2 regions of the Paraburkholderia youngii genome follow, and region 2 is predicted to be linked to the other one. Evidence: predicted binding sites of a transcription regulator. Region 2 holds the regulator's gene; the other holds the start of a gene.

Region 1 (7,146 bases), 4.2 Mb from region 2:
GATGGACAACGCACAGTTCCGGTGCGCGGCGTCCTGCGAATTTCCGGAGTGGCGTCAGCCTTCGTGGACCGCGATCCGCGTGTCGCCGAGCAACACGACCTGGCCCGCGCGGATCTTGCAGGTCTTGCGGGTCTCGACCCGGCCATCGACCATCACGGCGCCGTCCGCGACCATCATCTTCGCGGAACCGCCGCTATCCGCGAGGCCCGTGATCTTCAGCAGATTGTGGAGTTCGACGTACTCGCCGGTCAGCGTGAAATTGAGATTGGGCATGGCGTTTGCACCTTGGGCACGGGTCGCGTTGGGGGTTCGCATCATAAAGCAAGTGCACGGCGGCGCGTCGGCTCGAGGCCGTCTCGCCTTTTCGAATGCATCCAGCGAGCCATTGCGCAAGCAAATGAAAGTAGATGTTATTCAGTTGTCGGAAAGTGAAACGTTCCGTAACGCTGGTCGCACCAGACGGATTTCACTCCTAAAGTCCACCTCAGCAGCAAAGCCCGCTGGTATTCCGGGATCGCTCCCCGGCCACCCATCCAGCGACGCATAGACCGGGCGGGGCGCGTGGGCCATTCCGTCATCACGACGCCAGAGAGTCCGCCCGTGTCACAACTAAGTCTAGAGAGGATAGCCATGACCCAGATTCGTACGCTCCTGATCGGTACCGCCCTCACCGTTTTTGCCGCGACGTCCGCCGTCGCGCAGACCGCGCAGCCGGCAACAGGCATCGGCGGTCAGGCGCAGATCCAGAGCCAAGGGGCCGCCGAGATGGCGCCGCCGTCCGCGGCTGGCGCCCAAGGCATGCAGGCCCCGCCGTCGGCGCAAGGCATGCAGCAAGTCCCGGGCGCGCCCGCCGCGCAAGGCGTCGCCGCGCCGCCGCCGGGCCGTCTGACGGCTTCGGGCTCGACCGACCCGTTCGTACAGAAGCGCGACGCCGACGCGAAGGCGAACGCCGAGTATCGCGCGGCGAAGAAGTCCTCGAAAGCGGAACTGAAGGCTGAGCAGAAGGCCGCGAAGGACCAGTACAAGGAGCAGGTGCGCGGCGCGAAGCTGAACCAGAAGGCGGACAAACAGAGCGCCAACAACGAAATGAAGATGGAGATGGAAGGGCAGGCTGCCGCGCAGACCGACGGCGCGGACGTCAAGCATTAAGCCCTGCTGGATGCCGCGGCGCGTGGGTCGGCGAGGCTCGCGCGCCGCGGGCGTCTGTCACTTTGCAAGCTGTGCCTAAGGGAGAATCCAGATGAACATCGACCGTTCCAGCCGAAACCGCATTTACGCCGCGCTGATCGCGGCTTGCCTGTCATCGGCCGTGCTCGCGCAGACCGCGGACCCGGCTTCGGCGCCCGCCACCCACGCGGACAAGAAGGCCGCGAAAGAGCAGGCGAAGGCCGACAAGAAAGCCGCGGTCGCTCAGGCGAAAGCGAACAAGACCAAAACCGACGCGCAGGCCGATGCCGACAAGGCCGCCGCTGAGGCCAACGTGAAGGACGCGAAGAAGCAGTAGTAGCGCGCAGTGTAGACCGCCAGGCAGGCGCCCAAAAAAGGGGCGCTTGTCGCATTGGGTTGTATGGATATACAGTATGCGTCGCATCCTGAAAATCCATCCAATCCGCAAAAACCGCTCAGTGTCCACCGTCGCCGAATCCGCTCCGTCGTTCGATACCGCCGCCTGGCTCGCCAAGCTCAACGACGCTCAACGCGAAGCCGTCGAATACGGGACCGACACGCCTGACGCGCTGCCCGGCGCGCTGCTCGTGATCGCGGGCGCGGGCTCCGGCAAGACCAACACGCTCGCGCATCGCGTCGCTAATCTGGTGGTGAAGGGCGCCGATCCGCAGCGCATCCTGCTGTTGACCTTCTCGCGGCGCGCGGCGCTCGAAATGACCCGCCGCGTGACACGCATCACCGGCGCCGCGGCCACCACCGTCGGTGCACGCGCCGCGCTCGCGCAAGGGCTGACGTGGGCGGGCACGTTTCACAGCGTCGGCGCGCGGCTGTTGCGCGAATACGCGGATCTGATCGGCCTCGCGCCCGCGTTCACGATCAACGACCGCGAAGACTCCGCCGACCTGATGAACCTCGTGCGTCACGAGCTCGGACTGTCCGCGAAGGAGCGGCGCTTTCCGGCGAAGGGCACCTGCTTCGCGATCTACTCGCGCGTCGTCAACACCGGTGCATCGCTCGGGCAGGTATTGGACAGCGCGTTTCCGTGGTGTCGCGAGTGGGAGGACGATCTGCGCAGAATGTTCGCCGCGTACGTCGACGCCAAGCAGAAGCAGAGCGTGCTCGACTACGACGATCTGCTGCTCTACTGGTCGCACATGGCCGCCGAGCCCAGCATCGCGGCCGATCTGTCGGCGCGCTTCGACCATGTGCTGGTCGACGAATACCAGGACACCAACCGCCTGCAGGCGTCGATCCTGCTCGCGCTGAAGCCGGACGGCCGCGGCCTGACCGTGGTCGGCGACGACGCGCAGTCGATCTATTCGTTTCGCGGCGCGACCGTGCGCAATATCCTCGATTTCCCCACGCAGTTCGAGCCGCCCGCGAAGCAGGTCACGCTCGAGCGCAACTATCGCTCCACCGAGCCGATTCTCGCCGCGTCGAACGCGGTGATCGAACTCGCGAGCGAGCGCTACACGAAGAATCTGTGGACCGACAAGGCGTCGGCGCAGCGCCCGCGCCTCGTCACAGTCGCCGACGACGCCGCGCAAGCTCGCTACGTCGTCGAGCAGGTGCTCGAAGCGCGCGAGCAGGGCGTCAAGCTGAAGTCGCAGGCGGTGCTGTTCCGCGCCGCGCATCACAGCGCCGCGCTCGAGATCGAGCTCACGCGCCGCAACATCCCGTTCGTCAAATTCGGCGGGCTCAAATTTCTCGACTCGGTGCATGTCAAGGACGTGCTCGCGGTGCTGCGCTGGGCCGAGAATCCGCGCGACCGTGTCGCCGGCTTTCGCGTCGTGCAACTGCTGCCGGGCGTCGGTCCGGCCACCGCGGCGAAGGTGCTCGACGACATCGTCGCGCGCGCGGACGGCGGCGATCCGGTCGCGACCGCGGGCGGTGTGCTCGCCGCGTTTGCGGCGCCCGCAAGGGCGCAGGCAGACTGGCATCCGTTCGTCAAGCTGATGTCGAGCGTGTATGGCCGGCAAACGCCGTGGCCCGCCGAGTTCGAGATGGTGCGGCGCTGGTACGAACCGCATCTGGAGCGCAATCACGAGGACGCCGCGATCCGTCACGCGGACCTGCTGCAGATGGAAAGCATTGCGGGTACCTATCCGTCGCGAGAGCGCTTCCTGACCGAGTTGACGCTCGATCCGCCCGACGCCACCAGCGACGAATCCGGCGTGCCGCTGATCGACGAGGATTACCTGATCCTGTCGACGATCCATTCGGCGAAGGGCCAGGAGTGGCGCAACGTGTTCGTGCTGAATGGCGTCGACGGCTGCATTCCGTCCGATCTGGGCACCGGCAGCGACGAGGAAATCGACGAGGAGCGGCGCCTGCTCTACGTGGCGATGACGCGCGCGAAGGAAGACCTGCATATCGTCGTGCCGCAGCGCTTTTACGTGCACAACCAGACCCATCTGGGCGACCGCCATGTGTGGGCGTCTCGCACGCGCTTCATCGCCACGCCGATGCTGCCGCTGTTCGACGCGTACGCATGGCCGCGCGTGCCGGCGGCTAGCGCGCCGAGCGCGGCCGGGCTCGCCGCGGCCGCGCAGGCCAGGATCGAGATCGCGGCGAAGCTCAGGAAGATGTGGGACTGAGCGGCTGGCGCCGCTCGGGTCAGTCGAAGCTCAACGCGGCTGCCGCTGCTGTTGCTGCGCGACCGGAGGCGGCGGCACGAAGAAATTGCGCAGCCATGCCGCGAGCCGCGAGAACACGTCGTACGGCTCCTCGACGAAAATCTCCGGCTTCAAAAGCCGCAGATACTCCATGATCTGCTGCGCTTCCTGCTTCTGGAACGTGCCGTGCGAAATGCCGAGCCGCAACAGCCCACGCAGTTCGCCGAGCTTCTCGCGCGCGGTGCTGCCGACGCTCGTCTCGCACGCGATCTTCGCCTCGTAGACGCGCTGGCGCAGCGATTCGACCAGCCGCCATGCCGGCGTCTGCATCACTTCCTCGAGCGCCTGGATGTCCTGCACCGTGCTCTTGATCTGCGAGGCGAGCGGATCGACCAGCGTCGCGTCGCCTTCCGCTTCCTTGACGATCGCGGCAGCCCAGTCGCGGCATTGCTTGGTGAGCTCCTCGGGCGTCCATTCCGAGCGCGCCGCGAAACCGAAGCCGAACTCGCTCGCCTGGCGCATCAGGATCGACACGACGTCGGGAAACTCCTTGTCGAGCGTGCGTTTGGCCCACGCGTACTGGCCGCCTTGTAGCATCCGCTGCACCGCGTGCTCGGTGAGCGGCACCATGTTGTCGAGCAGCTTCGCGCGCAAGAAATCTTCGAACGACGGCGTCGCGAACTGCGGATCGAGCTTCAGCGAGACCCGCAAAAAGGCCTCGAAGTCTTTGCGCAGCGAAGCGACGGTCTCGTCCTTCAGTTTCAGGGTGATTTGACCCATGTGTTATCCCGTTTAATGCGGCCGCGCGCGGCGCGCCGTCGCACGATCGCCCGGTCACTCCCGGACCGAGGCGACGCGACGCCGGCTGCCGACGCGCTCGATTTCAAGCTGTTGCCGCGTAACCAACGGGACGACTCCCGATGAGCGGACCTCGACTGCATATCGGCGGGGTGGCGGGAAACTTGAGGGCAGCCCGGCGACGGTTGCGGGCTTTGAAGGGGTGCTTCGGGCGCTTGCGCGCCTCGCTGCCGCCCGGGAGAGAGGGGCGCGGTCCGCGATGCGTCGACGGACCGCTGACGAGTCGATGAGCGTGGAGAAAGGGCGCGCTTACTTCAGCACCACGCACTGCCACACGAAGAACACCACGAGACCGACTGCGATCGTCAGCAGCGGCCTGCGCGTCACGGCACTCACGACGATCGCGGCGAGCGCGCCGACCAACTGCGGATTGCGCCAGGTCAACTCGGCGTTGTTGCCGTGCGGCGACACGGCCATCGGGACGATGATCGCGGTCAGCACGGTGACCGGCACGAAGCTGAGCGCCGTGCGCATCAGCGGCGGGAACACGAGGCGCTCGCCGAGCACGAATACGGCCGCGCGGATCAACCACGTAATCGCGGCCATGCCGACGATCAGAACGACGTAGTTCATCGCGTGGCCTCCACCGGACGGCGCGCGCCACGCAGGTTCAGACGCGACTTCGACAGCAGCACGCCGACCGCGACTCCCGCGAACACCGCGCCGAGCAGGCCGAGCTTATACGGCCACGCTTGCCAGAAAAACGCCAGCGTGCCGGCGGTGACGGCCGCCGCGATATAGCGCAGCGCGACCAGTTGCGGCACGACGATCGCGATGAACGTCGCGACCATCGCGAAGTCGAGGCCGAGCGACTGCAGGCCCGGGAAGGCCGCGCCGAACAGCAGGCCGGCGACGGTCCACAGCTGCCAGTTCAGATACATCGCGACGCCGGCGCCGAAGAAGTAGTACGGACCGACGGTACCCGGCTCGCGATGCCGGTAGTGCTCCCACGCGACCGCGAAGACTTCGTCGGTGAGCAGCGCGCCGAGCGCCCAGCGCCAGCGCTTCGGCAGATGCGCGACGTGCGGCGCGAGCGTGGCGCTATACAGCACGTGACGCAGATTGACGACGAGCGTGGTCGCCCAGATTACGGCGAAGCTCGCATGTCCGGCGATCAGCCCGAGCGCGATGAACTGTGCGGAACCCGCGAAGACGACGAGCGACATCAACTGGCCGTGCCACAGATGCAGCGGGCCGGACGTCACGAGCGTGCCGAAAATGACGCCGAACGGCGCGGCACCGACCATCATCGGGATGATGTCGCGCGCGCCGGCGGCGCATTCTTTGAGATGACTGCCGCGGGTGGGCTGGCCTTGGGTGGAATCGGTCAATCTGAGCCTCCTTGATTTTCGGAAGCATAGCGACTGACGGGCATTCGGACTTGTACGTTCTTGCGGCGGGTTGCTGGCGGGGGCTACGGCGTAGCGGGGGATGGCTGATGAAGGGCTGGCGCAGACAGGCGAATTGCGGCGCGATGCTCACTGCGTGCGGCGCACGCGACGGCGGTGCCGCATCGCGCGTTACGGGCCGCGCTGCGTTCCTTGCCATTGGCCCGGCGGCACGCCGAACATGCGCCGGAAATGCCGCGTGAAATGGCTCTGATCGGTGAAGCCACTTGCGGCGGCGACGTCGGTCACCGGGACGCCGGCGCGCAACGGCGCGAGCGCGCGCTGCAGGCGCACCTGATTGCGCCACGCATGAGGCGGTAGGCCGGTCGACTGCGTGAATAGCCGCGCCGCGTGGAACGGCGACAGACCCGCGGCCTTGGCGACCTCGGCGAGCGTCACCGGTTCGACGAGGTCACCGGTCAGCCGCTCCTGCATCAGTGCGACGCGGGTGTCGTCGGTCGCGACGCGCGCGGAGGCGGGGCGCGTCTGCGCATAGCGGACCAGCAAGGTTGACAGTGCGTCGAGCATCGCGGCTTCGGCGGCGAGCGCGTCGTCGCCGGCTTCGAGCAGACGGTGGGCGTGCGCGAGCCGCATCGCGAGATCGGGATCGCGGATCACGCCGGGCGCAAACCACGGCAACGCCTGCGGCTTGCCGGCAACCTCGTCGGCAAGCGCGCGGAGGAACTCGACCGGCGCATACATCACGCGATACCGCCAGCCCGCCTCGACCGCCTTCGACCCCGTATGCAACTCGCCCGGATTGATGATCGGCACGCTGCCCGCTTCGGCGACATGGTTCTCGCCGCGATACCGATAGCACTCCGCACCCGCGACGATCACCGGGATCGTGTAGGCGTCGTGCCAATGCGGCGCGAACTCGTGGTCGTGGTATTCGGCGGTGAGCAGATCCGCGCCGGGCAGTAGCGGCGTGCGCCAGTAGCGGGCGGAATCGCGGAAACGAGAGGTGGCGGTCATGACGAAAGTCCAACTGGACCGGTCAGTTTAACGCGTCGTGGGCGGGGACGGCGGCGGGCGCGCAGGCGCGCAGGCGCGCCGCGTGCCGCTCGCGCCGTCAATTGACGGTACTTGCGTTACTTGAGCGGAATCGTCGTGCCGGT
Region 2 (7,146 bases):
GCAGACCCGGCACCGCCGCGCGACACTGCGCGGCGCTCAGACCGAAGTAGCGGCCGAACACGAGCAGATTTTCACGCACGGTGAAATCGGGATCGAGGTTGTCGAACTGCGGCACCACGCCCACGCGCGAGCGCGCGAGGCGCGCGCGGCCAGGGATCGGTTCGCCGCACAGGCGGATCGCGCCGGCGTCGGGCGCCGCGATGCCGAGCAGCATGCGCAGCGTCGTGGTCTTGCCGGCGCCGTTGGGGCCAAGCAGCCCGAAGCATTCGCCGGTGTTCACATGAAACGACAATCCGTCGACGACTGTTTTTTCGCCATAGTTTTTCCTGACCTGATGGAATTCGATGGGGGCTGCGGGCATGACTCGAGCGAGGCTCCGGAAGAAGACATAACGTACGCGCAAGACACACAACATACCTGCGACGCACGCATTGCGCACAGGCCGCTTATTCTAGGGTATCGGCCACTGACGCGAGCGGGTGTCCGGGAACGCGTAATGCATGGGGATGCGATGCGTTCGCATACGAACTTTTGCGGTGCCGCAAACGTGTGCGAACACTGCTCCAGGTGGCCCAACGCTTGTGCAGACGGCTTCAGCACGCACCGACTATGCACTTAGCGTTTTCCATCCCTTGCAAGCCGAATTGCGGCGCACCATGATTGATTCAGACCGCGCTTTCCGCGCGAATGGGAGAAGACAGATGGCGAGCTACCAGAAAATCCTGTTGTGCTACGACGGCTCGCGCGAAGGCCGCAAAGCCCTGCGTTGCGGCGCCGATCTGGCGTTGGACCTGAAGGCGGAAACGCATCTGCTGTCGGTAGTAGACATGCGTTCCAGCATCGCGCAAAGCGCGGGCTTATTGACCGATGTGGCCTGCGGAAGCTTCGAAAAAACGGCCCGCGAAATTCTGCAGGAGGGCGTGAACTGGCTGACCGAGCGAGGCGTGAACGCGCAGGGGCATTTCGCATTCGGTCATCCGATCGACGAGATCGCCAATCTTGCCAACGAGTTGCACGTCGACCTCGTGGTGGTGGGACATCGCTGCCGGACCGGTTTGTCGAGGTGGTGGATGGGGGCGGGCAACACGCCGCTGCTCGACCGCGTGTCGTGCAGCATTCTGGTGGCGTGCTCGTCCGCGCAGGAGCAGCAGCAGGCGGCCGCGGCGTAATACGAACAAACCTGACACGCGGCTGGCTCCAATGGCCAGCCCGCGCATCTCTTCAGTTCACGGCTTGAACCTCACTCGTTCAGATTGATCGCCGCGAGCTTCCACGTGACCAGCCCTTCGCGACGGAAGATAGCCGAATAGTTCGCGTTGCCTTCGCCGCGCCGGTACGTGACCACAAACTCGTTGAGACTCCGATAGCCGGCCGTGCTTTGGCGCCCGGGCGGCGGCGCGCTTGCGTGCGTGGTGGTGTCGCCCGCGGCCGATGCGGCCGGCGCTTCTCCGCCCGCGGCTGGCGGTGCTGACGGTTGCTCGCCCGGTGTGCCGCGCGGCGGCATGCCGTTCAGCAGTGCCGCGACGCCGTCGGGTGTCGCATAGGCATCGACGAGCGGGCCGATCAGTGTCACGCCGATCACCGCGCCGATCGTGGCCATCTTGTTCCCGGCATCCGCTTCGAGCCGGTGCGTCAGCATGGCGCCCACCTGCTGCTTCAGGCTATCGCGCAGCGCGGGGAAGTCGACGTACTGATTGACGGTTTGCACGTCACGCGCGTCTGCCGCGCGTTTGAGATTGTTCACCGCGAGATACGGTGACGCGTAAATAAAGCCTAGCGCGGCAATCACGATCACCACGATCAGCGTGATCAGCAGCGGCCGGGTGGCGCTGCCCTGTGTGCGTTTCGGAATTGTCATCGAATGGGACTCCACGTCAGTGATGATCTAACGTCGACCACGGCGAGGTCGAAACGATCCCATTCCACGCGAATCTCTGAACATCCGAAGTGCTTATTGCATGCGTGCTCAGAATTCGCTCAGGCTTCGAACACCGCGCCGTGCACGTTGGCTTCGTCGGCTATGCAACGATCGATCATACGGCATACGGCGTCGACGGTGCCGACCATGATCAGTCGCGACGGTCCATGATAGACCCGCACCGGAGCGCGGCGCGCGGGCTCCGCGATATTCAGCGCCGAATTCAGCGATACGCGCGCAAACGCCGGCAACGACGACGGCAGACCGGAAGCTTCGGCAGGCACGTCGAACAGCGGCGGCGTGCGCGCCGCGGGCGCGTCGATCGGCGCGCAAGGCGTGAGCTTGCGCAGATGGCGCAGACGGCCGAACTGGCGAAAAGGCAGCAGGCGGGCAAGGCGTTCCATGAGTCTCTCCAGACGATGCGGCTTGAATGCGCGGCGTAATGCGGGCGTTAATGCGGCTTGGTTCGGACAAACCGGCGCGAGCGTTCCGGCAACAAAGATCAGAACTCGCTGGGGCGAATCAGCCCGACCGCGATTCCTTCGAGCGCGAAATCCGCGCTGCCGGTTTCCACGAAGATGTTGTCGTAGTCGGGGTTTTCGGCGATCAGTTCGATGCCGTTCGGCCGGCGCTTCAGACGCTTGACCGTCACGTCGTCGCCAAGCCGCGCAATGATGATCTGGCCGTCTTTCGCTTCGCTGCGCTTTTGCACCGCGAGCAGGTCGCCGTCGAGAATGCCGGCGTCGCGCATCGACAGGCCGCGCACCTTCAGCAGGTAATCGGGCTTGCTCGAGAACAGCGCCGGGTCGCACGCGTAGTGCTGCGAGATATGTTCCTGCGCGAGGATCGGGCTACCCGCCGCGACCCGGCCGATCAGCGGCAATGACAACTGCATCAGGCCCGCATGCGGCAGCGTGAACTGGTGCGGCGCATCCTCCTGCCCGGACAGCAGGCGGATGCCGCGCGACGCGCCGGCCGCGAGTTCGATCACGCCCTTGCGCGCCAGCGCGCGCAGATGCTCTTCCGCGGAATTGGCCGAGCTGAAACCGAGTTCGGCGGCAATTTCCGCGCGAGTGGGCGGAAAGCCGGTGCGTTCGATCGCGCGGCGGATCAGATCGAAAACCTGCTGCTGTCGTGCGGTGAGTTTGGTCATGGCCACTGTATGTATGAACAGGTGACTGTATTTTTATACAGTATTCGGCGCATTTCAAGCTTTACTTTAAGTTCGACGCAAGGGGCGCGCTGGGGCGTCGTTTATCGGCGACATGGCGACGATTTCGGCGTCTGAACAGCCGGTGCGTCTGCCGTTACCACTTTTGGGCATTAAAAAATGAAGAAACATTATTTTTAATGATGAAAGCCCTTCGATAGACTGGCTTCCGGTTAGCGCTCATGTGCACGTGACCGCGACGCAAAACAACACCAGACGCTTATCAGCGGACCATCACGCGGAGAGAAACTGAAATGAACCATCGGCATACGGGGCTCGCGGCTCGAACCAGAAAACTGATCACGGCGCTTGCCGTCGGCGCGGTGGGTACGCTCGGCATGTTGGGCGCAAGCGGCGTCGCGCACGCCGACACCACGCTGCTGAACGTGTCCTACGATCCGACGCGCGAGCTGTATCAGGACATCAATCAGGCATTCGGCAAAGAATGGAAGGCCAAGACCGGCGAAGCCGTCACCTTCAAGCAGTCGCACGGCGGCTCGGGCGCGCAGGCTCGCTCGGTGCTCGACGGTCTGCAGGCCGACGTCGTGACGCTCGCGCTCGCATATGACATCGACGCCATCGCGAACAAGGGGCTCGTCGACAAGAACTGGCAGAAGCGTCTGCCGGACAACGCCTCGCCGTACACGTCGACGATCGTGTTTCTGGTGCGCAAGGGCAACCCGAAGCACATCAAGGATTGGGACGATCTGGTGAAGCCGGGCGTGTCGATCGTGACGCCGAATCCGAAGACCTCCGGCGGCGCGCGCTGGAACTACCTGGCCGCGTGGGCGTACGCCGAGCATCAGCCGGGCGGCAACGACCAGAAGGCCAAGGAGTTCGTCGGCAAGCTGTACAAGAACGCCGGCGTGCTCGATTCGGGCGCGCGCGGCGCGACCACCAGCTTCGTGCAGCGCGGTATCGGCGATGTGCTGATCGCGTGGGAAAACGAGGCGTTTCTGTCGGTGAAGGAGTTCGGTCCGGACAAGTTCGAGATCGTGGTGCCGACGGTGAGCATCCTGGCCGAGCCGCCGGTCGCGGTGGTCGACAAGGTCGTCGACAAACACGGCACGCGCAAGCTGGCCGACGCGTATCTGAACTTTCTGTATAGCGAGGAAGGGCAGGAGATCGCCGCGCGCAATTTCTATCGTCCGCGTTCGAACAAGGTGCCGGCCGACCTGACCGCGAAGTTTCCGAAGCTGAAGCTGTACACGATCGACGATTCGTTCGGCGGCTGGACCAACGCGCAGAAGACCCATTTCGCGGACGGCGGCGTATTCGATTCGATTTATCAGCCGCAGTAACAAGCATCGCCTGAAGCACGGGCACAGGCAACAAGGGCGCGCCCAATGGGCGCGCTTTCGGCTAACCGGGACCCGCTGGCCAGCAGGGCGGTAGTACCGCAACACCGCAACACCGCAACACGAACAACCGCGCGAGCATCAACCATGAACGAGTATCCAGCATGACCACGTTGACCTTCCGCAAGCCGAGCGCATTGCCCGGCTTTGGCCTGACACTCGGCATCACGGTGGCTTATTTGAGCCTCGTGGTGCTGATTCCATTGGCGGCGACCTTTCTGAAAACCGCGACGCTCGACTGGGACCAGTTCGTGCGCGCGGTCACGTCGCCGCGCGTGCTCGCGTCGTATCGGCTGACGTTCTTCTCGGCGCTCGGCGGCGCGCTGATCAACGCGGTGTTCGGCTTTCTCGTCGCGTGGGTGCTGGTGCGCTACACGTTTCCGTTCAAGCGCATCGTCGATGCGGTCGTCGATCTGCCGTTCGCGCTGCCCACCTCGGTCGCGGGCATTTCGCTCGCGGCCGTGTATGCGGGTAACGGCTGGATCGGCCAGTTCCTCGCGCCGCTCGGCATCAAGATCGCGTTCACGCCGGTCGGTGTGCTAGTCGCGCTGACGTTCATCGGCCTGCCGTTCGTCGTGCGCACGGTGCAGCCGGTGCTCGAGGAGTTCGAGCGCGAGCAGGAGGAGGCGGCCGCGTGCCTCGGCGCGTCGCGCTGGCTCACGTTTCGCCGCGTCGTGCTGCCGGCCGTGTTCCCGGCGCTCTTGACCGGCTTCGCGCTCGCCTTCGCGCGCGCGCTCGGCGAATACGGCTCGGTGATCTTCATCGCCGGCAATGTGCCGATGAAGTCGGAGATCACGTCGCTCCTGATCATCACGAAGCTCGAGCAATACGACTATGCGGGCGCGACGGCGCTCGCGGTCGTGATGCTGGTCGTGTCGTTCCTGATGCTGCTGCTGATCAATACGCTGCAGTGGTGGCTGCAGCGGCGCACGAGCCGCGGCAATGCGGGGCCGGCGCCAGTGGCCACGAGCGTCGCGGCAATCGGTGGAGGTGTGCAATGAGCCGTCTTCCGACCAACCCGGCGAGCGGTGCGCGTCGCCCCGATCCGGTCAGCGAACCGCCCGTGGTGCGCTGGCTGCTGATCGGCGTCGCGCTGCTGTTTCTCGCGCTGTTTCTGGTCGTGCCGCTCGCCGCGGTGTTCTATCAGGCGCTGAATAAGGGGCTGCGTTTTTATTTCGAAGCGCTCGCCGATCCGGATGCGCTGTCGGCGATCAAGCTCACGTTGCTCACCGCGTCGATCGCTGTGCCGCTGAACCTCGTGTTCGGCCTCGCGGCGTCGTGGTGTATCGCGAAGTTCGACTTCCGCGGCAAGGCACTGCTGACCACGCTGATCGATCTGCCGTTTTCGGTGTCGCCGGTGATCTCCGGTCTGATCTACGTGCTGATGTTCGGCGCGCAGGGCTGGTTCGGCCCGTGGCTCGAAGATCACAACGTGCAGATCATCTTCGCGGTGCCGGGCATCGTGCTCGCGACGATCTTCGTCACGTTCCCGTTCGTCGCGCGCGAACTGATTCCGCTGATGCAGGCGCAGGGCAACGACGAGGAAGAAGCCGCGCACGTGCTCGGCGCATCGGGCTGGCAGACGTTCCGTCGTGTGACGCTGCCGAACGTCAAGTGGGGCCTGCTGTACGGCGTGATTCTGTGCAATGCGCGCGCGATGGGCGAGTTCGGTGCGGTGTCGGTGGTGTCCGGCCATATTCGCGGGCAGACCGACACGATGCCGCTGCACGTCGAAATCCTCTACAACGAGTACAACTTCTCGGCCGCGTTCGCCGTGGCCTCGCTGCTCGCGCTGCTGGCACTGGTCACACTGGGGCTCAAGCTGCTGGCCGAGCGTCATATGTCGGCGGAACTGTCGGCGGCGCGTGAGGTGCCCGCGCATGCGGGACCGGCGCCGGCCGATGCGTCACAGGCCAATAGCGCGCAGTCCGCTTCTCATTCGTTTTTCGTCAACGCCACGCCTGCGTCGCAGCGACATCCGCTCAAGCAAGGAGAGCTGTAAATGGGTATCACCGTTCGTAACCTGCAAAAGCGCTTCGGCGATTTCGTCGCGCTCGACAACGTGTCGCTCGACTTTCCGCCGGGCGAACTCGTCGCGCTGCTCGGGCCGTCGGGTTGCGGCAAGACGACCCTGCTGCGCGTGATCGCCGGCCTCGAATACGCGGACGGCGGCCAGGTCGAGCTGCAAGGTCAGGACGTCGCGGCGGTCGGCGCGCGCGAGCGCGAGGTGGGCTTCGTGTTCCAGCATTACGCGCTGTTCCGTCATATGACGGTGTTCGAGAACGTCGCGTTCGGCCTGCGTGTGAAGCCGCGCAAGGAACGTCCGTCGGAGAAGGTGATTCGCGAGAAGGTGCATGAACTGCTGAAGCTCGTGCAACTCGATTGGCTCGCGCAACGCTATCCGTCGGAGCTGTCCGGTGGTCAGCGGCAACGCATCGCGCTTGCGCGCGCGTTGGCCGTCGAGCCGAAGGTGCTGCTGCTCGACGAGCCGTTCGGCGCGCTCGACGCGAAGGTGCGCAAGGAACTGCGCAGCTGGCTGCGCCGCCTGCACGACGATCTGCATATCTCGACGATCTTCGTCACGCACGATCAGGAAGAGGCGCTCGAAGTGGCCGATCGCATCGTCGTGCTCAATCGCGGCCATGTCGAGCAGGTGGGCA

Evidence for each region. The regulator LexA, encoded in region 2, represses DNA repair genes until DNA is damaged. The targets are predictions, from matches to a motif close to ACTGTATNNNNATACAGT.
Region 1: a site for LexA is predicted at 1,563-1,580, ahead of G5S42_RS02760 (ATP-dependent helicase). Genes of this name have one in related genera too.

The regions. Positions count from the first base shown of each region.
Region 1 is NZ_JAALDK010000001.1:581,859-589,004, forward strand. It holds gene G5S42_RS02745 (RNA-binding S4 domain-containing protein) at 55-273, opposite strand; gene G5S42_RS02750 (hypothetical protein) at 631-1,149, shown strand; gene G5S42_RS02755 (hypothetical protein) at 1,241-1,504, shown strand; gene G5S42_RS02760 (ATP-dependent helicase) at 1,626-3,764, shown strand; gene G5S42_RS02765 (DUF4088 family protein) at 3,795-4,562, opposite strand; gene G5S42_RS02770 (branched-chain amino acid transport AzlD family protein) at 4,890-5,213, opposite strand; gene G5S42_RS02775 (AzlC family ABC transporter permease) at 5,210-5,971, opposite strand; gene G5S42_RS02780 (helix-turn-helix transcriptional regulator) at 6,161-7,003, opposite strand; gene G5S42_RS02785 (CreA family protein) at 7,120-7,146, opposite strand, start outside.
Region 2 is NZ_JAALDK010000001.1:4,769,788-4,776,933, reverse strand. It holds gene nodI (nodulation factor ABC transporter ATP-binding protein NodI) at 1-361, opposite strand, end outside; gene G5S42_RS21875 (universal stress protein) at 702-1,169, shown strand; gene G5S42_RS21870 (DUF2939 domain-containing protein) at 1,241-1,858, opposite strand; gene G5S42_RS21865 (hypothetical protein) at 1,978-2,322, opposite strand; gene lexA (transcriptional repressor LexA) at 2,421-3,071, opposite strand; gene G5S42_RS21855 (sulfate ABC transporter substrate-binding protein) at 3,383-4,429, shown strand; gene cysT (sulfate ABC transporter permease subunit CysT) at 4,591-5,487, shown strand; gene cysW (sulfate ABC transporter permease subunit CysW) at 5,484-6,488, shown strand; gene G5S42_RS21840 (sulfate/molybdate ABC transporter ATP-binding protein) at 6,489-7,146, shown strand, end outside.